3 regions of the Neorhizobium sp. T25_27 genome follow, and region 3 is predicted to be linked to each of the others. Evidence: riboswitches for the same ligand, from Rfam matches in the RefSeq annotation. Region 3 holds a riboswitch; each other region holds the start of a gene.
What was found. A riboswitch is a leader RNA that binds a small molecule or an ion and turns the genes downstream of it on or off. The one in region 3 is predicted to bind thiamine pyrophosphate.

Region 1 (8,209 bases), on a different contig from region 3:
GCTGGAAAGGACTTCGGCAACGACGCGGCTTGCGATCACTTCCGCCTCTTCGCGGCGCTGGCGTTCGATGCCGTGGTTGGCGGTGACGTGGCCCATCTCGTGGGAGAGCACTGCTGCGACTTCCGATGCGTCATTGGCGAGCGCCAGGAGGCCGCGCGTCACGTAAAGATAACCGCCCGGTAGCGCGAAGGCGTTGATCGCCGGCGAATTCAGGATGGTGATGCGGAAGGACTGGTTGGGATTTTCCGAAACGGCCGTCAGGGCGCCGGCGATGCGGGCGACCAGTCGTTCGGTCTTGGCGTCGCGATATTCGCCGCCGTAGCTCGCAACGATGCGCGGATGCTCGCGCGCGCCCATCTGCGCCCGCGGATCGTTCTTCTGTACCTCGTCGACGATCTGCGGCGATTCGGAGGGAGAAACATTCGGCGTATAGGCCTGGTCGAAGAGCGACTGGCAGCCGGAAAGGATCGCACCGCTGAACAGCAAGGCGCCCAAGGCCCGCCGACCGGGCAGGGCACGGACAATCGTCCAGACAGCCGGGATCGCTGTGTCGCGCCTCATCGTCCTCGTCTTCCGCACCATCATTCCCAAGGTCCGCCATCCGGCTTGGCAGAGGTCCTCTCGATCCAAGCCGGCTCCTTCTCTATGTCGCTTAGCGATTTTCGTGTCGAATGCACAGATGCTCTTGTTGAAATATGTCTTGCTGGTGCGTTTGCAATGAAAATCCCCGCTACCTTTTCCGCGATGCCATCGCGGCACGTCCAAATTGTGGCGAGTTCCATAACGGTCCGGCCGTCCCCGTCGCCAAACGTGATTACGCAAATAGTAACTTGCAAATTGCAAGTTACCTGTGCCACAAGGCAGCGTCTTGCCGGAGAAGAACCCATGAAACGGACAGGTCCCCTCGACACCGGCTGCCCGGTGTTGCGCAGTCTCAAACATGTCGGCGAGGTCTGGAGCTTCCTGATCCTGCGCGATGCATTGGGAGGTGCGACACGTTTCGACGAATTCCAGCGTAACCTCGATATCGCCCCGAATATCCTGACCAGCCGGTTGAACTCGCTTGTCGAATCCGGGCTGATGGAACGCCGGCGCTATTCCGAGCGGCCGCCGCGGGACGAATACCACCTCACGCAGCGCGGTCGCGACTTCAAGCCTGTGGTGCAGGCGCTGCTTGCCTTCGGCAATCAGCATTTCGCGCCGGAAGGGGAAAGCGTGGTGATCGTCAACAGGGAGACCGGCGAGCATGCCGACCCAATGATGATCGACCGCCGCAGCGGCCGGCCGCTGAGCGATCCGGTCTTCACCAACGCGGCCGGCCCAGCGGCAAGCGAGCGCATCCGCCGCCGCTATCCGTCCATGAACGAGCCAATGCAGCATAGAGAGGCCGATCGATGAGTGCCGTAACCACCGAAGCCGTCGAGGCGGCGTCTCCTTTCGAAGACGCGGACGCGGCACCGATCAATCCGCGGACCCGGCAGCTGCTGCAAGATCCGATCCTGCCGATGCTGATCCGGCTCGCATGGCCAAATATCCTGATCATGCTCGCCCAGGCATCGACAGGCCTTATCGAAACCTGGTGGATTTCGCATATGGGTACCGCGGCGCTGGCGGGCATGGCCCTGGTCTTTCCGGCCGTGATGCTGATGCAGATGATGTCTGCCGGCGGTTTCGGCGGAGCTATTTCCTCGGCAATCGCCCGCGCGCTCGGTGGCGGCCGGCGTGACGATGCCGATCTGCTTGCCTGGCATGCCGTCGTCGTCAATGTCGCGATCGGGCTGTTGTTTTCGGCGATCATGCTCGCCTATGGCCGGCCGATCTATCGGGCGCTCGGCGGCGAAGGCGCGGAACTCGAGGCTGCGCTCGTCTATTCCAACGTGGTGTTCGGCGGCATGATCTTCGTCTGGCTGATGAACGGCCTGGCGAGCGTGGTGCGCGGCACGGGCAATATGCTGTTCCCGGCGCTGGTTACCTGTGTCGGTGCCGCACTCCTCGTGCCCGTATCGCCGCTTCTCATTTTCGGCTTCGGTCCGTTCCAGGGGCTCGGCATCGCTGGCGGCGGTCTGGCTCTGGTGCTCTACAGTTTCGGCAGCACCGCGGTGCTTGCCTGGTACATCCTCTCCGGCCGCAATCTCGTGCGCTTCGGCGTCGGACCGCTTCGCTGGGCGATGTTCCGGGATATCGTCCGCCTCGGCGCTGCCGCGGCGATCAATTCCGTTCTCACCAATGTGACCATCGGCATTGCCACGGCTCTGGTGGCGACAAAGGCGGGCGTCTCGGCGGTGGCCGGTTTCGGTACCGGCGCGAGGCTCGAATATCTGCTGATCCCCGTGATCTTCGGCATCGGTGCGCCGATGGTGGCGCTTGTTGGCACCAACATGGGCGCCGGCCAGAAAGATCGCGCAATGCGCATCGCCTTCACCGGCGCCGCCATTGCCTTCGTCATCACCGAAGTGATTGGCCTGATCGCGGCGATCTTCCCCGTCGCGTGGATTTCGCTGTTCAGCGAGGAGCATGGAGCGATCGATGCGGGAGTCGCCTATCTGCAGATCGTCGGGCCAGTTTATGGTTTCTTCGGCGGCGGGTTGGCGCTCTATTTCGCCTCTCAAGGCGCGGGCCAGCTACTCTGGCCGCTTGCCTGTGGTTTTCTGAGACTCGCCATTGCAGGTCTCGGGGGCTGGCTGGCGCTGGAATTTACCGGATCGCTCAACGGTCTGTTCTTTGCGCTGGCAGCTGGTCTGGTCGCCTATGGTGGGATCCTGTTCCTCGCCATCCGCTCCGGCGTCTGGTTCCGCGGAAAGGCTGCCTGATCAGCCGGCAAGAAATTCGGCAAGTGCCGGAATATCGCGCCGGGCGAGGAATTCCTCGGCCGGCGCCTGCAACAGGATATGGCCGTGGTCGATGAAGATCGCATGGTCAGCCAGCCGGCCGACCTCATCCGGATCATGGGTCACGACCAGTACCGTATTGCCCGTCTCGCGATGCAGGTCGATGAGCAGGCTGGCCATCGAAAGCCTGAGCCCGGGGTCGAGGGCCGCGAACGGCTCGTCCATCAGCAGAACCGGTTTTTTGCGCACCAGAGCCCGGGCGAACGCGGCCCGCTGCCTTTCGCCACCAGAAAGCGTCCCCGGCATCCGTTTCTCAAAGCCGCTCAAGCCCACGCGCTCCAGCGCCTGCGATATGGCGGCCCGATCACTGCCTGACAATTTCAGCGAGGGGCTGATGCCGAGGCCGATATTGGTGGCGAGGTCCAGATGGGCGAAGAGATTGTTGTCCTGAAAGACCAGCGATACGGGACGCTCGGAGGGATGTTTTTCCGTCACATCGCCGCCCGCGATCAGGATACGGCCGCGGTCCGGCGTCTCGAAGCCGGCAACGAGGTTGAGGAAGGTCGATTTGCCGGAGCCGGATGGGCCGGTAATCGCCGTCACGGCACCGGCCGGCAAAGCACAGTCGAAGCGGAATTCCCTGATGCCGAGCTTCAGTTCAACCTTGTTGAGCGCGATGCCGTCAGCCATGGTTTGTTTCCCTTCGGCCGGCAGTGCCGATCATCGTCAAAGCCAGGCAGATGATGCCGAGGATGAGCGCCAGTCCGTCCGCATCGTTGGTCCGATAGCTGGATAGCCGGCTATAGACAAGCCAGGGAAGGGTGGTGAGATCGCTGGAGCCGAACAGTGCCACCGCGCCGAGATCGCCCAGCGACAGCGCCATGGCGAAGGACAGCGCCGTCAGCAGCGGCCTTGCCAGAACCGGCAGATCGATCCTCCATGCCCGTGAAAAGCCGGAAAGGCCGAGGCTTGCCGACAGCCTGCCTGTCCGCTTGCGGTGCGTTTCCACGGCCGGGGCCAAAACGCGCATCACAAAGGGAAGCGCCATCAGCATGTTGATGATCGCCACCAGCGCCGGGGCGAAGTGCGCCACATCGCCGAACGGGCGCAGCATCAGGAACCAGCCGGTCCCCAGCACGACCGGCGGCACGAGCAGCACCAGCGAGGACATCCCACCCAAGGACACGGAAAACGCCTTGGCCGTTCCGCCAGGCGTCTTCATGTCTGAGATTGCTCCGCGCCCGGCAATGATAGCCAGGGAGGTCAGAACGGCCAGCAGGCCGGCGGAAAGCGCGATCATGAGACTGGTCCAGGTGGCGCGCAGGAAGGCGGGGCTGTTGACGAGGCTCCAGAGATTGGCCTGGACGCCAGCGCCGACGATCGAGGCGAGCGGCAGGATCAGGAATATCGTGGCAAGCAGGATCGCCAGCACATCCCAAAGCCGCGCGGGCAACGTCCGGCCATCGAACCGGCGGGTCGCCCGGCCGGCCGTGATGCCAGCGTCGTCAGGGGCCGGAAAAAGCGAAATCACAATCAGGATCAACGCCGTCATGCCGATCTGCAGCAGCGACAGCGCTATGGCGCGCGGAGGGTCGAAATCGAAACGCAGCGACTGGTAGATCGCCACTTCGAGCGTGGTCGCGGCCGGCCCGCCGCCGAGCACCAGGACGAGCGTGAAACTCGTGGCGCACAGCATGAAGATCAGGCCGGCAATGCCGGGGATGACGCGGCGGGCCGCAGGCCACTCGATGAAGCGGAAAACGGAGAAGGGTTTCATCCCGAGGCTGGAGGAGAGCAGCCAATATTCCGCCGGCAGGCGCTCCAGCGCGGCAAGCAGCAGTCTCGCGGCGAGCGGCAGGTTGAAGAACACATGTGCCAGCAATATGCCGGAAAACCCATAAATGCTAACCGGTTGCTCGAGGCCAAGATTCAATAGTAGGCTATTCATCACCCCCTGCCGCCCCCAGATGCCGATCAGGCCGAGCGCGCCGATCAGCACCGGCAGGCCCATCGGCAATGCCATCAGCCGAATGACCCATACACGGCCCGGAAAGCGCGGGCGGCGTGCGAGCGCAAGTGCGACGGGAAGGGCAAAGGCGACCGACAGCAGCGTCGAAAGAACCGCCTGCAGCAGGGTGAAGCGCAGGATCCGCCAGGTATAGGCGGTGAACAGTCGGCTTTGGGTGTTGCCGGCGTCCCAGGAGAGAAGGGCGGCGACTGCGATGCCGACGAAGAAGGCGATTCCGACAAGGCTCAGCAGCCCCCAGCCAATCCCGCGTCTCCGCTCCGCCCGCGTCAGCATGGGATCAGTTCATGCTCATGGCGGTCAGCCACTCGTCGATCCAGGCCTGCCGGTTCTTGGCCACCTGGTCCGACCCCATCAGGAACGTCTTGGCCGGCTGCACCAGCTTGTTGAATGCGTCGGGGAGCGGCTGGGAGGTCTTGGCGGCCGGCATCATCCAGTTGGTGGTCGGGATGACGTCCTGGAAGGCCGGCGAGACCATGAATTTCAGGAACTGTTTCGCCAGGTCCTTTTCCTTCGCCCCCTTCAGCATGCCGGCGACCTCGATCTGGATGTAGTGGCCTTCGGAGAACGCGGCGGCCTGATAGCGGTCCGTCTTCTCCTCGACCATGTGATAGGCGGGCGAGGTCGTGTAGGAAAATACCATCGGCACTTCGCCCTTGGTGAACAGGCCATAGGCCTCCGACCAGCCGGGCGTGACGGTCAGCACGCGTTTCCTGAGCTTCGCCCAGGCCTCCGGTGCCTGGTCGCCATAAACCGATTTCACCCAGAGCAGCAGGCCGAGGCCGGGTGTCGAGGTGCGCGGGTCCTCAATGGCGATCTTCTGCGCGGGATCGCCGTCCACCAGTTCGTTGAGGCTTCTGGGTGGGTTCTTCATTGCCTGCGTGTCATAGACGACGGCGAAATGGCCGTAGTCGTAGGGGATGAACGTGTCGTCGCTGTAATTGCCGGGGACCTTGGCCGCGGCGGCGTCGAGCCCGTGCGGCTCGAACAGGCCGGTCGCCTTCGCCTCGGAGATCAGGTTGGTATCGAGGCCGAGCGCGATATCGGCGTCGGTGCCTTTGCCCTCCAATTTCAGGCGGGTCAGAAGCGCCACGCCGTCTGCGACGCCGACGAAATTGAGCTTGCAGGCGCAGGCCTTTTCGAACGCCTCTTTCACCTTGGGACCCGGCCCCCAATCGGAGATGAAGCTCTCGTAGGTGTAGACGGTCAACGTCTTTTCCTGCGCTTCGGCCGGCGCGGAAAGGGAAAAGGCGGCAGCGGCCGCGAATATCGAAAGAATGGTGCTGCGCATCAGCGTCTCCTCGTTGTGGTGACAAAGGGGAATAGGCGCTGATGAAGAGCCGTCTAATCCCTCCGCCGGTGTTAACCGGATCAGGTTCCGCGGGTTAGCCAAAGGCCTCTCAGCCGCACGAAAACGCGCGGCACCCCGTTAGAGCAGGATCAGATTTAGCGGCGAGGCGAATGGCTGGCAAGAGGCGGTCTGCGGCCGGCTCAAGGCGCATTCGGCAGGAGCAACATGACTCAGTGGTTCATTGCTCAGTGGTTCTGCGGAAACACTTTCAGTTCACGCGGAACGATCGCCATGCCGCCCAGCCGGTTGGCAACGGCGTAGTCGATAGTCTTCTCGACCACATCGGGCATGACCGGTTTGGTGAGAACGCCGAGCGAGCCTTGGACGCCGGCTTCCACATCGTCCGGATTACCCGTCATGAAGACGACGGTGATGCCATATTGCTCGGCAAGCTCGCGCCCGATCTCTGGACCAGTCCGGCCGTCCGAAAGATTGACATCGACCAGGGCAATATCGGCATAGGCGGCGAGCGCCAGGGCGTGTTTGCGGGCATTGGCAAAACCGGCGACTTTCAGGCCCATGGCTTCGATCGTCTCGGCTACATCGAGCGCGATCAGAAACTCGTCTTCGACAATCATAACTCTTTGATTCATCGCCTCAGTGGCCAGCCGACGACGCGTAACATTTGTCAGCATTGGATGTCCCCATTCGGTTGATCGGTTCCGGGCAGGCCGATCCGTCCCCGGGACATTTCGACCACTACTCACACCCCAGAACGCCCCGGGACATCATATGTTCCGCTCCGCGACAAATATTTTTTTAGCTAACTATCTGTTAAGCTTAACAAATTGCAAATCAGCCTTCAATTTCCTCACGCAGCATTTCGAGCTCCAGCCATTCTTCTTCCATTTTGCTGATGCTTTGGCGCAGCTTTTCCATCTCCGCAGCCAGCTTGTTGAAGGCGGCGGGATCCTTGGTGAAGAGGTTGGGATCGGCCATTTTCTTCTCGCGGGCGGCGATCTCGGCCTCGGCTTTTGCCATTTCCTTCGGCAGGTTCTCGAGCGCGAATTTCTGCTTGAAGGAAAGCTTGCCTTTGCCCTTCGGGATGCCGGAAACCGATGCTGCAGTATCGGTTTTTGCCCTGTCAGCTTTTTCCGTGCGGCGCCTTTCCTCCAGCGCGCCCTTCCGCTGCGCCAGCATATCCGTGTAGCCGCCGGCATATTCGATCCAGCGGCCGTCCGGTGCGTCCGGATTGGCGGGGGCGATGGTCGAGGTCACGGTGCGGTCGAGGAAGTCACGGTCGTGGCTGACGAGGATGACGGTGCCGGTATAGCCGGCGACGATTTCCTGCAGCAGGTCCAGCGTCTCGATGTCGAGGTCGTTGGTCGGTTCGTCCAATATCAGGAGGTTGGACGGCCGGGCCATGATGCGGGCGAGCATCAGCCGGGCGCGCTCGCCGCCGGAAAGGTTCCTGATCGGTGTCCTGATCTGCTCCGGCTGGAACAGGAAGTCCTTCATGTAGCCTGCGACATGCCGCTGTTCGCCGTTGACCAGCAGCGTCTCGCCGCGTCCATCCGTCAGATGGTGGGACAGCGTGTCCTCGGGGTCCAGGTCCTCGCGCTTCTGGTCGAGCGTGGCGATTTCCAGGTTGGTGCCGAGCTTGACGGTGCCGGTGTCGGGCGTCAGCTGGCCGGTCAGCATCTTCAGAAGCGTCGTCTTGCCGGCACCGTTCGGGCCGACGAGACCGATGCAGTCGCCGCGATGCACGCGGATCGAGAACGGCGCGACGATCGGCCGGTCGTAGCTCTTGGTGATGTTCTCGGCCTCGATGACAAGCTTGCCGGATTCACGGCCTTCGCTGACGCTCGCCTGCACCGTGCCCTGCGGTCCTTTATGGCCGCGGTAATTGCCGCGCATCGTCTGCAGCTCACCGAGGCGGCGCATGTTGCGCTTGCGGCGCGCGGTCACGCCATAACGCAGCCAGTGTTCCTCGCGCTCGATCGCCTTGCCGAGCTTGTGCTGTTCCAGCTCTTCCGCCTCCAGCACTTCGTCGCGCCACGCTTC
Region 2 (8,209 bases), on a different contig from region 3:
CTCATCGAGCACTCGGTCAGAAGCACGACACGGGCCGGCTTCTTTTGGCCGACATAATCCGACATGACGGCCGTCGAGCCCGCAAAGTCGGCCTCGGCCACCACTTCCGGCGGGCATTCCGGATGCGCCAGCACCACCACGCCGGGGTGCGCCTCGCGCAGATCGCGGACATCCTGCGCATTAAACAGCTCGTGCACTTCGCAATGGCCATGCCAGGCGATGATTTCGACATCCGTTTCCCGCGCCACGTTCTGCGCCAGGTATTCGTCCGGGATCATCAGCACTTTCGGAACGCCGAGCGATTCCACCACCTGCTTTGCGTTGCCGGAGGTGCAGCAGATATCGGATGCCGCCTTCACCGCCGCTGAGGTGTTCACATAGGTGATGATCGGCACACCCGGATGCGCCTGCCGCAGCAGTGCGATGTCTTCCGGCGTGATCGAATCCGCCAGCGAACAGCCCGCTTCCATGTCCGGGATCAGCACGGTCTTTCCGGGGTTCAAGAGCTTTGCCGTTTCGGCCATGAAGTGGACGCCGGCAAGCACGATGACATCCGCATCCACCTCGATCGCCTTGCGGGCGAGCGCTAAACTGTCACCGACGATATCCGCGACGCCATGGAAGATTTCCGGCGTCTGGTAATTGTGGGCGAGGATGACGGCGTTGCGGGTGCGCTTCAACTCAAGGATCGCTGCGACATCCGCCTCGTAGCTCATCCACTCGGCCTTGGGGATGACACGGCTGACGCGATCGTAAAGCTGGGAAACCGAAAGCGGAGAATTCATCAGCAGCTCCTTTTATACTCGAAGTGAGTATATCCGGCGCAGAGACATATTCTCGATTCGAGTTTATGTCAATTACGTGAAAGCGGAAGTTTCGAACCGGATAGCGCCCGCTCTTCGAGGACCGCATGACGGTAGCGGAAGAGCTTGGCGGGGCGGCCGCCGGTTTCGCTGGTCGCCTCCCCGGTTTCCTCGATCAGCTCCTGCTGGTCGATCAGCCGGCGGAAATTCGGCTTGTGCAGCGTCAAGCCAGCCAGCGCCTCGACAGTGCGCTGCAATTGCGACAGCGTAAAACTCTCCGGCATCAGTTCGAAGACCACCGGGCGGTATTTGATCTTGGCGCGCAGCCGCGCGATCCCGGTCGCCAGGATACGGCGGTGATCGGCAAACATCGAGCGACCGAAACTTTTGGCCGGCGGACAACCTGCCTCGGTCACCAGTCCGGCCTCGTACATCAACTCGTAACGCTGCAGGCCGAGATCCTCGTTCCATGCGGCGCCGTCGAGGCCGAAGGCAAAATCGACGCGGCGCCGGCGGTGTTCGCGCCTGGCAGTTTCCGCCGCAACCCAATCCTGCAGGCGGCCGGTGATGGCGGCCAGGATTTCCGGCCTCCCCCCGCGATGATCTTCCCAGGGGAAATATTCGTACCAGCCGTGCCAGCCGGGTTTTCCGGCACCGGGTGCGGCCTGCTCGCGGACCAGGCCGAGATAGCTGATCGAGATCGTCCGCCCCTCGGCATCCTCATGGGTCCGGTCGCGATCGGCGAAGGTATAGAGCTGTTCGAGATAACCGAGCGGATGGCCGGTCTGGTCCCCCACCCATTCGCGAAGCCCGGCCTGCAGGCTCCTGTGCCCAAGCTCGAAGGGCCCGGATGGCAGCGCATCGCCGGAGCGAACCGTCATCACGCGCGGCTCGTCGCCGGTGACGGCGGACAGAACCGCGATCAGTTCCGCATGGGCAAGTCCGATGGTCAAGCAAACTCCGAGGGTACGTAACGTGCGATGCCTATCTGGCATGGAAATCACGTTACGCGAACCCCGGCGTTCAAATCAAACAATATCAGCAGCTTGGCCTACTTGATTTCGACTGCGAGGTCCCCGATCGGCGGCACGGTCTTGATCAGTCCCATTTCCTGCATGAAGGTGGCGAAGCGCTGGTAGCGGCCTTGGTCGAGTGCGGCCGGACGCTTGGCAAAGCGCGGCAGCGTGTCGAAGAACGCGGTGCGGTTCAGTTCGTCGTCGAGGTTGGGATAGGCCTTGACGAAAAGCTGCCAGGCTTCCTGCGGATGGTTGGTGATGAAGATCGAGGCCTGTTCGACGGCGTGCAGGAAACGCGGCAGCCGGTTGTCGGCGGCAGAATCGCGGCGGGTGACGAAGATCAGCTCGTCATAGGTCGGAACACCGTGCTCCTCGGGGAAAAACGCGCGCCCCGCATGGCCTTCCAGCTTCATCTGGGTCAGCTCGAAATTGCGGAAACCGCCGAGCGTCGCATCCACCTTGCCGCCGATCAGCGACGGTGAGAGCGAAAAATTGACGTTGATCAGTTCCACGTCAGCGTTCGAAAGCCCTTCGGAGGCTAGCATGCGCTTCAGCATCGCATCCTCGAAACCGGTGACGGAAAAGCCGACCTTCTTGCCCTTCAGATCCTTGAGGCTCTTGATCGGACCGTCCGCCAGCACAGTGACGGTGTTCAAGGGCGTCTCGACCAGCGTGCCGAAACGCACGAGCGGCAGGCCTGCCTCATGGTCGAGATAGAGATTGGGCTGGTAGTGGATGCCGATATCCGCCTGGCCGGCCGAAACCAGCCGCGGCACTGCGGAGGCGTCTGACGGCGGGATGAGCTCGACATCGAGCTTGGCATCGGCAAACAGCCCGCGCTGCTGGGCGATGACCATCGGCGCATGGTCCGGATTGACGAACCATTCGAGCAGCACGCTGAGCTTGTCGGCGGCCTGCGCAGAAATCGGGGTGGCAAGGCTGGCCAGCGCGATGAAGGACGCGGTGAGGATACGGATCATGATCGGACGGAACTCCCTGATGCGGATGAAGATGAAGGGTCAGCTTCGCTGGCCCACGGGGCGAGTCCGGCGGTCAGCCGGTCGATGAGAAGCCTTAGAATGAGGGTAAGGATTGCCAGTATGGTCATCGCCGCGAACACGGTGTCGGTCTGCATGCGGGCATTGGCCTGGACCATCACGAAGCCGAGCCCGCCGGACGCCCCGACCCACTCCCCGACCACGGCCCCGAGTGGCGCCAGCGGTGCCGCGACCCTGAGGCCCGAGACGAGGCTCGGGATCGCCAGCGGCACACGCATCGACACCAGCGTCTGCCAGTGACCTGCCCCCTCCAGCGAAACGGCGTCGAGGATTTCCTGATCGGTGCGGCGAAGACCGTCGGCAAAGGCCGACGCGACCGGAAAGAAGATGATGATCGTCGTCATCGCCACTTTCGAGGCGAGGCCGAAACCGAGCCACAAAACCAGGATCGGCGCCAGGACGAAGACGGGAAAGGACTGTAGAATCAGTACCATCGGCCAGACGAGACGGCCAAGCCGCGGCAACGCGGCGACCCCGAATGCCGTGGCGATGCCGAGGCCTGCGCCGATCGCGAGGCCCAGCGCGATTTCCGTCAGCGTGACGAGGCCGTTCTGCAGCAGGAAACCCGGCTGCCGCCCGAAGGCGGAAGCGACGGCAATCGGAGACGGCAGGATGTAGCGGGGCGGAGCAAACAGCCAGACGCCCGCTTGCCAGAGGGCGACAAGCAGGACGAGGCCGATGACCGCATGGGACGCACGCATGATGCTACGCGCCGAACCTGCACGCCAGGACCGGATATCCTTGCGGAACCACGGGAAGAATGGATATCATCGGTCGATCTCCAGATCAGTCAATTACGGAGATCCAGGTGAAGCGGAGAAGAGAAAGTATCGTCGAATGACGCCTATTTCCGTTCCTACGCCGGCATGACCCGGATCAGGTTCAAGGGTCCGGCTCACCGCCATCTCAGCATCGTCAAGATGCCCCCCTCGGAAGAACACGATAACTGTCGGTTTTCGCTATGTCTGTCAAGCGGACCGGACGGTCCGCCCGCTATCGTTTCCAACTCACCGTGCGTAGAGTCGGTCTAGGCGAACCACCCTGCCCAGCAGGGCCAGCGCGATGACGGTGAAGAGGATCAGGACGGCCGAGATGGCATGCGCGGTCGGCTCCAGGCTGAAGGTCGATTCCGCGTAGATGCGGACCGGCAGCGTCGTCAGCCGGGCGGTGGTGAGGAAGCTCGTCACCGTCACCTCGCCGAAGCTCAGCAGGAAGCCGACGATGCCGGCCGCAAACAGCCCCGGCGCCAGGCCCGGCATGATGATCAGAAAAAACCGCCGCACCGGGCTTGCCCCGAGGCTCGCCGCCGCCTCCTCCTGCGCCCGGTCGAGCCCCATCACCGAGGTGGTCAGAAGCGTGATCGCAAACGGCAGGATGACGATCACATGGATCGCCACGAGGCCGAGGAAGGGCGGAATGATCAGGTAGATCTGCAAGAGCCGCAGCATTCCGACCCCGATCGCCACGTGGGGCAGCGACATCGGCAGCAGCCAGAAAGCCAGGAGCGCGGAGCGACCCTTGAACGGATAACGGGCGAGCGCGAAGGCCGCCGGCAGCGAAAGCGAAAGCGCCACCAGCATCGAGGTGACGGCAAGCTGCACCGACACCCAGAAGGCATCCGCATACGTTCCGGCGAAAAACACCGCCTCGTACCATTTCAGCGTGAAGCCGCGGAAGCCGGAGGCGGTCGCCTGCGGCACGTCGTTGAAACTCTGGATGCAGACCAGCACCAGCGGCAGCAGCAGGAGCAGCAGCGAGATGGCGAGCAGCAGTTTCGAGACGATCGGCCCGAGGATGTTGATGATCGGCACCAGCCAGCGCGGTATGCTCCAGGGATTGCTGGGCTTGCCCTTCAGCCACGGCATCAGGCGGTTGAGCGAATAGGCGCAGAGCGCCGCAAACGCGAGACCGGTGACGGTCATGATGATCGCAAGCGCCGCGGCAAGCGGCGCATTGAGGTTCTTGATCGCTTCCTGCAGCACCAGCATGCCGGTGGTCCAGACCTTCTTTCCGCCGAGCAGGGAGGCGGAAACGTAAGCCGTGGTCGCCATCAGGAAAACGATCACAGTGCCGGAGCGCAGGCCGGGCAGCGAAAGCGGCAGGTCGACGGTGAGGAACCGGACCGCCGGAGAGGCGCCGAGGCTCTGGGCCGCTTCATGCACCCGCGGCGAAGTGCCCTGCAGGTTGTCGTAGAGCGCCAGCACCATGAACGGCAAAAAGACCTGCGCCAGCGCCACCGCGACAGCACCATGGGTGAACAGCATGTATCTGGCCGGCGGAATGCCGATCAGCCCGGTGACCGAATTGATCAGCCCTTCGGGTGCCAGCAGGAGGATGATGCCGAGCGAGCGCACCACGACATTGGTCAGCAGCGGAATGAGGATGACCGCAAACGCGGCTGCGCGGTATTTTACCGGCATGCGCGCCAGCCAGTGAGCGAGCGGATAACCGAGAAGCGCGGTGATGACGGTCACGCCGAGGCCGAGCAGGATGGTTTCGGAGACGACGCCGAAATAGAAGCCGTCCGAGACGATATCCCGGAACTGCGCGATCGACGGCGTTATGAACAGCGGGCCGAAAGGATCGGGATACTCGTGCAGGGAGAGCACGAGTACCACGAACATCGGCGCCGCGAAGGACAGAAGCAGCCAAAGGGTGACCGGCGCTGCAAGCGCCGGCCCGATCCAACGGTTCATCCCGCGATCTCCCGATCGTATTTCGCCTGCCATTTGGCGCGGCTGGCATTGATCACGTCCCAATCGAAATCGACGAGCTTTGCGACATCGGCATCGCCGAGCACGAGCTTCGACTTGATGTCGTCCGGGACCGTAATGTTGCTGACGGTCGGTGAATAGTAGATCTGGCGCGCATAGGCGAGCATGCAGGGTTCGGAGAGGTGCAGGTTGATCCATTCCTCGGCGAGCTTCTGGTTCTTCGTGCCTTCGGTGATGCAGGCAACGTTCATCGAAAGCGCCTGCCCCTCGACCGGCTTGGCGATCGCTATATTGGGATTGCGCGTTTCGACATAAGACTGGGTGAAGCTGCCGAACTCGACCGAAAGATCGGCGAGTTTCTGGTCGAACATTTCGAAGAGCTGGGCCTGGCTGCCCTGGATCGCTGCGAACGGCTTCAGTTCCTTGACCTTTTCGAAGCCGATGTCGGCGTTCTTCTCGTCTCCGCCCCAGACGCGGGCGGCCATCATCAGCGCGGAAATGCCTTCGGCACCCAGACCATCCGGCCAGGCGATGCGGCCCTTCCATTCCGGGTTCCACATGTCCTTCCAGGAGGTGATCGGCTTCGACGCCTTGGTCTTGTCGTAGACGATCGTGCAGGGGTTGAAGGCGACGCCGTAACCGCCCTTTCGCGCACTCGGATAGAGCGCCTCGAAGTTCTTGACGGCCGGCGTCGGCGCCTGGGTCACGCCGTCCTTCACGGCCTGGCGGCTTTCGAAGATGTTCAGGTAGAGGACGTCGAAGCTCGGGCGACCGCGCTCGGCATAGGCGCGGGCACGGCGGTCGCCGGTGCCGCCAAGAACGTAGCTGACCTTGCAGCCGTATTTCTCGACGAGCGGCTTCTCGACATGTTCCCTGACGATCTTTTCCTGCGCGCCGCCCCAGATGCCGACGACCAGTTCGTCGCCCTTCTTGGGCTCCTGGGCGGAGGCGGAACGGATGATGTGGAACGGTGCGGCGAGACCGGCACCGGCGATGAGCTTGTTGAATGTACGACGCGAGACGTTCATGTCTTGGTTCCCCTTTTTCGGTCAGATGAATGTGGCGCCACCCGGCTGGGTCTGGATGCTGCACGGTGTCCCGAGGGGCGGAGGCGGCATATCCGAAGGCACGATCAGGCGGATCATGCCGCATGCGGATTGGATATCGGCTTCGTAGGTGTCGCCGAGGAAGGCTGCATTGACGAGCGTGCCGGCGACATTGAGCGGCCCCGGCCCGTCCGAGAGCCTGAGCCGCGACGCACGCAGAACGAGGCGGGTAGCGCCGGAAGGTGCGCCCTCGCAGGTGAGCCCCAGCGCCGTGAACAGGCCGTTCTCGGTCCTCCCCTCGATCACCGTGCGGGCGCCGAGGAAGGAGGCGGTGAACGGCGAATGCGGCCGGTCGCAGAGCCCGACCGGCGTGCCGATTTCGGCGAGCAACCCCTTGTTCATCACCGCGACGCGATCCGACATGGCGAGCGCTTCCTGCTGGTCGTGGGTGACGAACACCGTGGTGATGCCGAGCCGCTGCTGCAGCGTGCGGATTTCGGTGCGCATGTCGGCGCGCAGATGGGCATCGAGATTGGAAAGCGGCTCGTCAAGGAGCAACACGTCCGGCTCGATCACCAGCGCGCGGGCAAGCGCTACGCGCTGCTGCTGGCCGCCGGAAAGCTGGCCAGGATACCGGTCGTAATAGGCGCCGAGCCCGACCGTATCGAGGGCGGCAGCGGCCCGGGCGCGGCATTCCGCCTTGCCGACATGGCGCATGCGCAGGCCGAATCCGACATTGTCGAGCGCCGTCAGGTGCGGGAACAGCGCGTAGGACTGGAAGACGACGCCGATGTTGCGGGTATGGACGGGCCGCTTGCTGATGTCCTCGCCGTTGAGGATGACGCGCCCTTCCGACGGCTGCACGAAACCGGCGATCATCCGGAGCGTCGTTGTCTTGCCGCAGCCGGAGGGCCCGAGCAGCGACAGGAGCTCGCCCTTGGCGACCTCGATCGTGAGGCCGCTGACAGCGACGGAATCGCCGTAGGTGGCCGTGATGTTGTCGAGCGTCAGGTAGTGCTTATGCGACATGGTCGAGAGCCTCGGGCATGATCAGGCGGGAACGCGTCGTCCCGCCATGGCAGATGGAAATGGCGATCGGTCGCCGCGCCATTTCGGGCACGGACGCGAAAGGCCCGTCGCCGGGATGAACTTCGAAGACCGGCGCGCCGGCGCCCTGCAGCGAAAGCCGTAACGCGAAACCTTCCAGGACGGTGATGCAGATCGGGCGAAGGCTGATGCGTGCCAAAACACGCCGGCCGCTGTTGAGGCGAGCATAAGCGGTACTGAGCACCCTCGCCTCCCCAGATGGAGCAACGAGCGACAATGTCGCGCAGAGATCGAAACCTTCGGACTGCGTCTCGACCTCGATCTCGGCACAGGCTTCGCCGATATAGGACCTCGCCGCATCGAAGGGCGCGCTTGTGTAGACGGCAACGTCGGCGCGGTTGTCGTGGCCGCTGCGGTCGGCAAAACCGGCCGGCGTCCCGAGATGACCGCCGACAAGCGCTGTCGGGCGCGTGGGATCGTGGACGAATGTATCGCGGGCCTCAGCACCGCTCCCCCTCGACAGCC
Region 3 (7,075 bases):
CAGTGTCTTGCGCAACCTCCCGTAGGCTGGCGCTAGTTCCTCACCCGCAGCAGCCGCAACGCATTGATCGTCACCAGCACCGTCGCGCCGGTGTCCGCGAGGATCGCCGACCACAGGCCGGTGATGCCCAAAATGGTCGTGACCAGGAAGACGGCCTTCAGGCCGAGTGCGATGGTAATGTTCTGGTAGATATTGCGCATCGTCCGCTTCGACAGTTCGATCATGGCGGCGATGTCGCCGACCCGACCGTGCAACGTTGCGGCGTCAGCGGTTTCGAGCGCCACGTCGGTGCCGCCGCCCATCGCGATGCCGACATCGGCGCCGGCAAGTGCGGGCGCGTCGTTGATGCCGTCGCCGACCTTACCGACCACGAAACCCCGGCTTTTCAGCTCGCCGACGATGCGGCTCTTGTCTTCCGGCATCAGCTCGGCACGCACCTCGATGCCGAGCTCCTTGCCGATTGCGGCCGCGGTGCGGGCATTGTCGCCGGTCAGCATCACGATCCTGATGCCGGCATCGGTCAGCGCCTTCAGGCCCTCCCTGGCGTCGGGACGCGGTTCGTCGCGCATGGCGACGGCACCGGCAAGGACCCCGCCGACGATCAGCACCGAGACGGTCTTGCCTTCGTCGTTGAGGCCGGTGATCCGCCGGCCGTGCGCCATGGGCAGCGAAACGCGTTCGACTGCGGCCTTCGGCGAACCGAAGAATACCTCCTGGCCTTCGACAATCGCCGTGACGCCCTTGCCGCCGAGCGCCCGGGCATCCGTCGCAGCCGGGATCTCCACCTCGTCATCGGCAGCCTTGGCAAGGATGGCGACGGCGAGCGGATGGCTGGAGCCGGTTTCCAGCGCGGCGGCCAAGCGCAACACGTCTTCCGCATTGCGGCCGAAGGCGATGACATCGGTCACCTGGGGTCTGCCGGCCGTCAGCGTGCCGGTCTTGTCGAGCGCGACGGCGGTGATCTTGCCGAGCGTTTCCAGCACCGCGCCGCCCTTCATCAAGAGGCCGCGGCGGGCACCCGACGACAGCGAGGCGGCGATTGCAGCCGGCGTCGAGATGACCAGCGCACAGGGGCAGCCGATCAAGAGGATCGCCAGGCCCTTGTAGACCCACTCGCTCCAGGACGCGCCGGCGACAAGCGGCGGCAGGATGGCGACCAGTGCCCCCACTGCGACGACACCCGGCGTGTAATACCGCGAGAACCGGTCGATGAAGCGTTCGGTCGGGGCCTTGCTCTCCTGCGCCTCCTCGACCAACCGCACCACGCGGGCAATCGTATTGTCCTCGGCAGCTGCCGTCACGCGAACCCGCAAGGCGGCATCGCCGTTGATCGTGCCGGCAAAGACCGTGTCGTCCATGCCCTTGGCAACCGGCGTGCTCTCGCCAGTCACCGGCGCTTCGTCGATCGCGCTTTCGCCGGCGATGATGACACCGTCCGCCGAAATGCGGTCGCCGGGACGCACGAGGATGGTCGCGCCGACCGTAAGGCTCTCGGCCGGCACTTCGCGGGTCTGGCCGTTTTCTTCGAGCAGCGCGTTCTTCGGCACGAGCGCCGTCAGGCTCTGGATGCTCTGGCGCGCCTTGCCGGCCGCAACCCCCTCCAGCAGTTCCCCGACGAGGAAAAGGAAAACCACGGCGGCCGCCTCTTCCGACGCGTCGATGATGACAGCGCCGACGGCGGCGATCGTCATCAGCATCTCGATCGAAAACGGCGTGCCGGCAAGTGCTGCCATGATCGCGCGCCGGGCGATCGGCACGAGGCCGACCAACATCGCGGCAGTGAAGATATAGGTGCCATAGGCGGGACCGAGGTGGCCGAGCCCGTAAGCCGCCGTCAACACGAACCCGACCAGGATGGTCAGGCGGCCCTTCTCCGATTTCCACCACGGCCCGTCCATCGGCCCGTGATCGTGGCCATGCAGGTCTTCGATTTCTGTTGTGGCACGGTCGTGGTGGGAATGATCGTGCCCGCCGTCATGGGCGTGATGGTGGTCGTGCGTCTTGCCGATCTCCCCCTCAAGGGGGGAGATTAGTGGGAGCGTGCCGCGCCGCCGCGCATCCTCACCGGACTTCTGCCCCAGCGCCCTCAGCGTATACCCCAGCCCGACAACTTTCTTCTCGATGGCGCCAAGATCGCCTGTCCCGTCGTGCTTTACCGTCATCGTGCCGGACGCAACCGAAACGGACACGTCCGCGACGCCCGGCATGCGGCGAACCGCGGTGTCGATCTTCGTCGCGCAGCTGGCGCAATCCATGCCGCCAACCTTGTATCGTGCCTGTGTCGTGGCGCTCATCGTCTCTTTCCCGTTTGGACCGAGCCCCGTCTCTACAACCTCTAGCGACTAGAGCTGCAAGGCCTAAAATCAGAAAAAATCACTGGCGAAGCGCATTCTCTTTGCTGTAAGCCATGGTGAAGACAGGGGCGTCCGGCAGAGCCGGGCTGAGAAGCACCCTTAGAACCTGAACCAGATCATGCTGGCGGAGGGAGTCGTCCGGGCGTTCAACATTGCGCCCTGCGCCTGCCCCGCCGAACGAGGCAGACATGCAGACGACAACGCTCCTTGCGGAAACCCCCGGCCAGCTGTTGACGGCGATGCGCGCGAAAAATCCGCTCGTCCAGAACATCACCAATTTTGTAGCGATGAACATCGCAGCCAACGTGATGCTTGCTGCCGGCGCCTCGCCCGCCATGGTGCATACGAAGGAAGAGGCCGGCGAATTCGCCCGCATCGCTTCGGCCCTGACGATCAATATCGGCACCCTGTCGCCGGATTTCCTGGCCGGCATGAAGGCCGCGGCCGCCTCCGCCACGGAAGCTGGCAAGCCATGGGTGCTCGATCCCGTCGCCCATTACGCCACCGCCTATCGCCGCGTGGCGCTCGCTGAACTCATGGAACTGAGGCCGACGATCATCCGTGGCAATGCGTCGGAAATCATCGCGCTGGCCGGCAGCCAGTCGAGCGGCCATGGCGTCGACAGCGGCGACAGCGTCGCGGCGGCCGAAAGCTCCGCCATCGCCATCGCCCGGCAGCAGGCCTGCGTGGTGGCTGTTACCGGCGAGGTGGATTTCGTCACCGACGGCCGGCGTTCGGTCCACATCCTCGGCGGTTCTGCCCTGATGCCGCGGGTCACAGCGCTCGGCTGCTCGCTCACCTGCCTGGTCGGCGCCTTTGCCGCCACCGCGGACGATCCCTTCGAGGCGACGGTCGCCGCGCTCGCGATGTTCGCGGTCGCGGGCGAGGAAGCGGCGTTTACCGCCTCCGGTCCCGGCTTCTTCTCGCCGATCTTCCTCGACCGCCTCGCGGCGCTAACCAGCGAGACGCTCGATGCAAAGGCAAGGATCGCCGCAGCATGAAAAAGACCTTCGACCTTTCCGTCTACCTCGTCCTTGATCCCGATCTCTGCCGCGAGATCGGCATGATCGAGACGACAAGGCTGGCCGTCGCCGGCGGCGTCACCATCGTCCAGCTCCGCGACAAGCAGGCGGACACGGCAAAAATGATCGAAACCGGCCGGGCGCTGAAGGCGGTACTGGCCGGTACCGGGGTTCCCCTGATCATCAACGACGACGTGGAGGCGGCGATCGCGATCGGCGCCGAAGGCTTGCATGTCGGCCAGAGCGACATGGTGGCAGTGATGGCGCGGCAGCGCGCCGGCCATGGCATGATCCTTGGCCTCTCGGTGGAGACCGAGGACCTGGCGCGGCGGGTGGATCCTTCCATCGTCGACTATGTCGGCATCGGTCCCGTCTTTGCGACCGGCACCAAGCCCGACCACAAGCAGCCGATCGGTTTCGACGGGCTTGCGCGCATCGTCGCCATGGCGCCGGTTCCGGCGGTCGCGATCGGTGGCGTCAAGGCGGAACATGCCGGCCTCGCACTCGCCGCCGGCGCAAAGGGTATCGCGGTCGTCTCCGCTATCTGCGGCCAGCCCGATCCGCAGGCCGCAGCCCGCGGAATTGCCGCGGAAATCGAAAGGGCGCGCGCATGAGCATCAAGAATGTCCTGTCAATCGCCGGTTCGGACCCTTCCGGTGGCGCCGGCATCCAGGCGGATCTGAAAACCTTTGCGGCCCGCGGCACCTATGGCATGGCGGCGCTGACCGCGCTGACCGCTCAGAATACCCAAGGCGTCACCGGGGTGCATGCGGTGCCCGCCGCCTTCGTCGCAAATCAGATCCGTACCGTCTTTCTCGACGTGCGCGTCAACGCGGTGAAGATCGGCATGATCGCCAATGCCGAGATTGCCGAGGCGGTCGCCGACGTGCTGCGGCCCTATCGCGATACCGTGCCGATCGTGCTCGATCCGGTGATGATCGCCAAGGGCGGTTCACCACTGCTGGCGCTCGACGCGGTGGATGCCGTCACCTACAAGCTGATGCCGCTTGCCACCGTCGTCACCCCCAACCTGCCGGAAGCAGCAGCCCTGCTCGGCGAGACGATCGCCACGACCCGCGAAGAGATGGCAGCCCAGGCTGAGCGGCTGCTGAAGATCGGTCCCAAGGCCGTCCTGGTGAAGGGCGGTCATCTGGAAGGCGAGGACAGCCCGGACGTATTGGCGGACGCTACCGGCATCCACTGGTTCGAGGGCGAGCGCACCGCGACCAGAAACACCCACGGCACCGGCTGCACGCTGTCCAGCGCAATCGCAGCCGAGCTCGCAAAGGGCGCCTCGCCCGCGCAGGCGGTCGCCGTCGCCAAGACCTATCTCGCCGGCGCAATCGCCGCCGCCGATACCCTCACGGTCGGCAGCGGCCATGGCCCGGTATCGCATTTTTACGTGTGGTGGTGAGGGCGAGACGACTGGTTCTCAGCCTTTCTGCACTGCAATCTTCTCGAAGGCTATTGCGATCTCTCGGCTGCCGTAGGGCTTCTTCAGAAGCACCGCGCCTTCCACTGCCGCCTCGTCGGGAATGCGGTCGTTACCGGTCGCGAATACAATGCCGACATCGGGAGATAGCTTGCGCGCCTGTTGTGCGAACTCGCCGCCGGAAAGACCCGGCAGGCCGAGATCGGTGACCACAACGTCGAAGCTACGCGCCTCGATCATGGTAATCGCCTCCTCCGCGGTCGAGGCTTCGGACACCTGGTGCCCCAGTTCTGCCAGCAGATCGGCGGTGCTCATGCGGATCAGGAAATCGTCCTCGACCAGCAGCACGGAATAACGCGGCAGAACCGGCCGCTGACCGATCGGCGGGACGGGCGGCTTGGCCGCGAACGACGCCCTCACCCGGTTGCGATGCTGCTGGCCGTTCAGCACGTGGCGGATCTTTCGCGCCAAGGCCTCGCGCGTATAGGGTTTCGAGAGCAGTTCGACGCCGGGATCGAGCCTGCCACCGTGCACGATCGAGTTTTCCGTATAACCGGAGGTGAACAGCACGGCTATATCAGGCATCCGCTCGCGCGCATGCCTGGCAAGCTCGGTGCTCTTCAGCGGCCCCGGCATGACCACGTCAGTGAACAGAAGATCGACCGGCACGCCGCTTTCGATGATACTCAGCGCACCCGCGGCGTCCTTCGCCTTCAACACTGCATAACCGAGATCGCCGAGCAGTTCGACGACGGTGGCGCGCACCTGCTCGTCATCCTCCGCCACCAGAATGGTCTCGGTGCCGCCGGTCACCGGACCGAAATCGGCGTCGGTCACCAGATCCTCGCTGCGCTGGATGCGCGGGAAATAGATCTTGACGGTCGTGCCCTGCCCAAGCTCGCTGTAGATCTTGATATGGCCGCCGGATTGCTTGACGAAACCGTAGACCATCGAGAGGCCGAGGCCGGTGCCCTTGCCGATGGGCTTCGTCGAGAAGAACGGCTCGAACACCTGTTCCATCACCTCCGGCGTCATGCCGGTGCCCGTGTCGGTCACCGCCAGCATGACATATTGGCCGGCCGGCACGTCCGCATGCTGGCGCACATAATTGTCGTCAAGGAAAGCGTTGCCCGCCTCGATCGTCAACTTGCCGCCGCCTTCCATCGCGTCGCGGGCGTTGATCGCGAGGTTGAGGAGCGCATTCTCGATCTGGGTCGGGTCGACCAGCACATTCCAGAGGCCGCCGGAGCGGACCGTCTCGACCTCGATATCTTCGCCAAGCGTCCGGCGCAGCAGCTCTTCCATGCCGGTGAGGAACCGGCCGATATTGACGACCTTCGGCTCCAACGGCTGGCGGCGGCCGAAGGCGAGCAGCTGACTTGCGAGCTTGGAACCACGCTGCACCCCGGCAAGCGCATTCTCCACCCGGCGCCCGGCGCGCTCGTTGCCGGCAACGTCCTTGGCAAGAAGCTGAAGATTGCCGGAAATCACCTGCAGCAGGTTGTTGAAGTCATGCGCGACGCCGCCTGTCAGCTGGCCGAGCGCTTCCATCTTCTGGCTCTGGCGCAGCGCCTCTTCCATCTTCATGCGCTCCGAGATTTCGGAGGCGATCTTCTGTTCGAGGCCGGCGTTCAGCACCTGCAGCGCCTCTTCGGCGCGCTGGCGTTCTGCCAGGTCGCGTTCGGCGGCGCGGAAAAGCCGCGCATTGTCGATGGCGATCGCCACCTGGCCGGCAGCCCCCACCACCAGCCGCTCATGCTCCTCGCGGAACTGAGCCGGCTGGGCATGGCCGAAGAACAGGCCGCCGAGCACCTCGCCGGAGCGGGAGATCACCGGAACCGTAAGATAGCTGCGCACCGGCAGATGACCCTTCGGCATGCCGAAATACGGATCATTGCGGCCGTAGCGTGGGTCCGCCATGATATCGTCGGAGCGGATAACGCCCTCGCCGCTGAATGTCGGCGCGAAAACAGCCGTGTTGCGCGGCATCGGAAAATTCTCGAAAGCCGACCGGGGAACGCCGGACAGCGCATAGAGCATGTAGCTTTCGCCGCGGTCATTGACGACGTTGTAGAAGAAAGCACCGAACTGCGCACCGGTCAGTTCGACGCCGGCGTCGGTGGTCATCTGCACCACCTTTTCGAGGTCGAGTTCGGCGGAAAGTTCGGCGCCGAGCCGGTTCAGCACCTCGAGATGCCGGGTCTCCTTGAGAAGCGCGATCTCCGCCTTCTTCTGGTCGGTGACGTCGCTGCCCTGGATGAAGATGC

Region 1: linked by a shared signal. The riboswitch ahead of thiB (thiamine ABC transporter substrate binding subunit) and the one ahead of thiM (hydroxyethylthiazole kinase) in region 3 are both predicted to bind thiamine pyrophosphate.
Region 2: linked by a shared signal. The riboswitch ahead of C5J24_RS02395 (ABC transporter permease) and the one ahead of thiM (hydroxyethylthiazole kinase) in region 3 are both predicted to bind thiamine pyrophosphate.

Annotation. Positions count from the first base shown of each region.
Region 1 is NZ_PVBJ01000017.1:48,529-56,737, reverse strand. It holds gene C5J24_RS29885 (M48 family metalloprotease) at 1-561, opposite strand, end outside; gene C5J24_RS29880 (helix-turn-helix domain-containing protein) at 886-1,398, shown strand; gene C5J24_RS29875 (MATE family efflux transporter) at 1,395-2,810, shown strand; gene C5J24_RS29870 (ATP-binding cassette domain-containing protein) at 2,811-3,518, opposite strand; gene thiP (thiamine/thiamine pyrophosphate ABC transporter permease ThiP) at 3,511-5,130, opposite strand; gene thiB (thiamine ABC transporter substrate binding subunit) at 5,135-6,145, opposite strand; TPP riboswitch at 6,186-6,293, opposite strand; gene C5J24_RS29855 (response regulator) at 6,391-6,840, opposite strand; gene C5J24_RS29850 (ABC-F family ATP-binding cassette domain-containing protein) at 7,001-8,209, opposite strand, start outside.
Region 2 is NZ_PVBJ01000001.1:448,540-456,748, reverse strand. It holds gene nadA (quinolinate synthase NadA) at 1-785, opposite strand, end outside; gene C5J24_RS02405 (hypothetical protein) at 854-1,798, opposite strand; gene C5J24_RS02400 (ABC transporter substrate-binding protein) at 1,855-2,799, opposite strand; gene C5J24_RS02395 (ABC transporter permease) at 2,796-3,578, opposite strand; TPP riboswitch at 3,714-3,817, opposite strand; gene C5J24_RS02390 (ABC transporter permease subunit) at 3,885-5,573, opposite strand; gene C5J24_RS02385 (PotD/PotF family extracellular solute-binding protein) at 5,570-6,619, opposite strand; gene C5J24_RS02380 (ABC transporter ATP-binding protein) at 6,641-7,666, opposite strand; gene C5J24_RS02375 (CocE/NonD family hydrolase) at 7,656-8,209, opposite strand, start outside.
Region 3 is NZ_PVBJ01000008.1:154,081-161,155, forward strand. It holds gene C5J24_RS21535 (heavy metal translocating P-type ATPase) at 33-2,294, opposite strand; TPP riboswitch at 2,409-2,504, shown strand; gene thiM (hydroxyethylthiazole kinase) at 2,543-3,355, shown strand; gene thiE (thiamine phosphate synthase) at 3,352-3,990, shown strand; gene thiD (bifunctional hydroxymethylpyrimidine kinase/phosphomethylpyrimidine kinase) at 3,987-4,790, shown strand; gene C5J24_RS21555 (response regulator) at 4,809-7,075, opposite strand, start outside.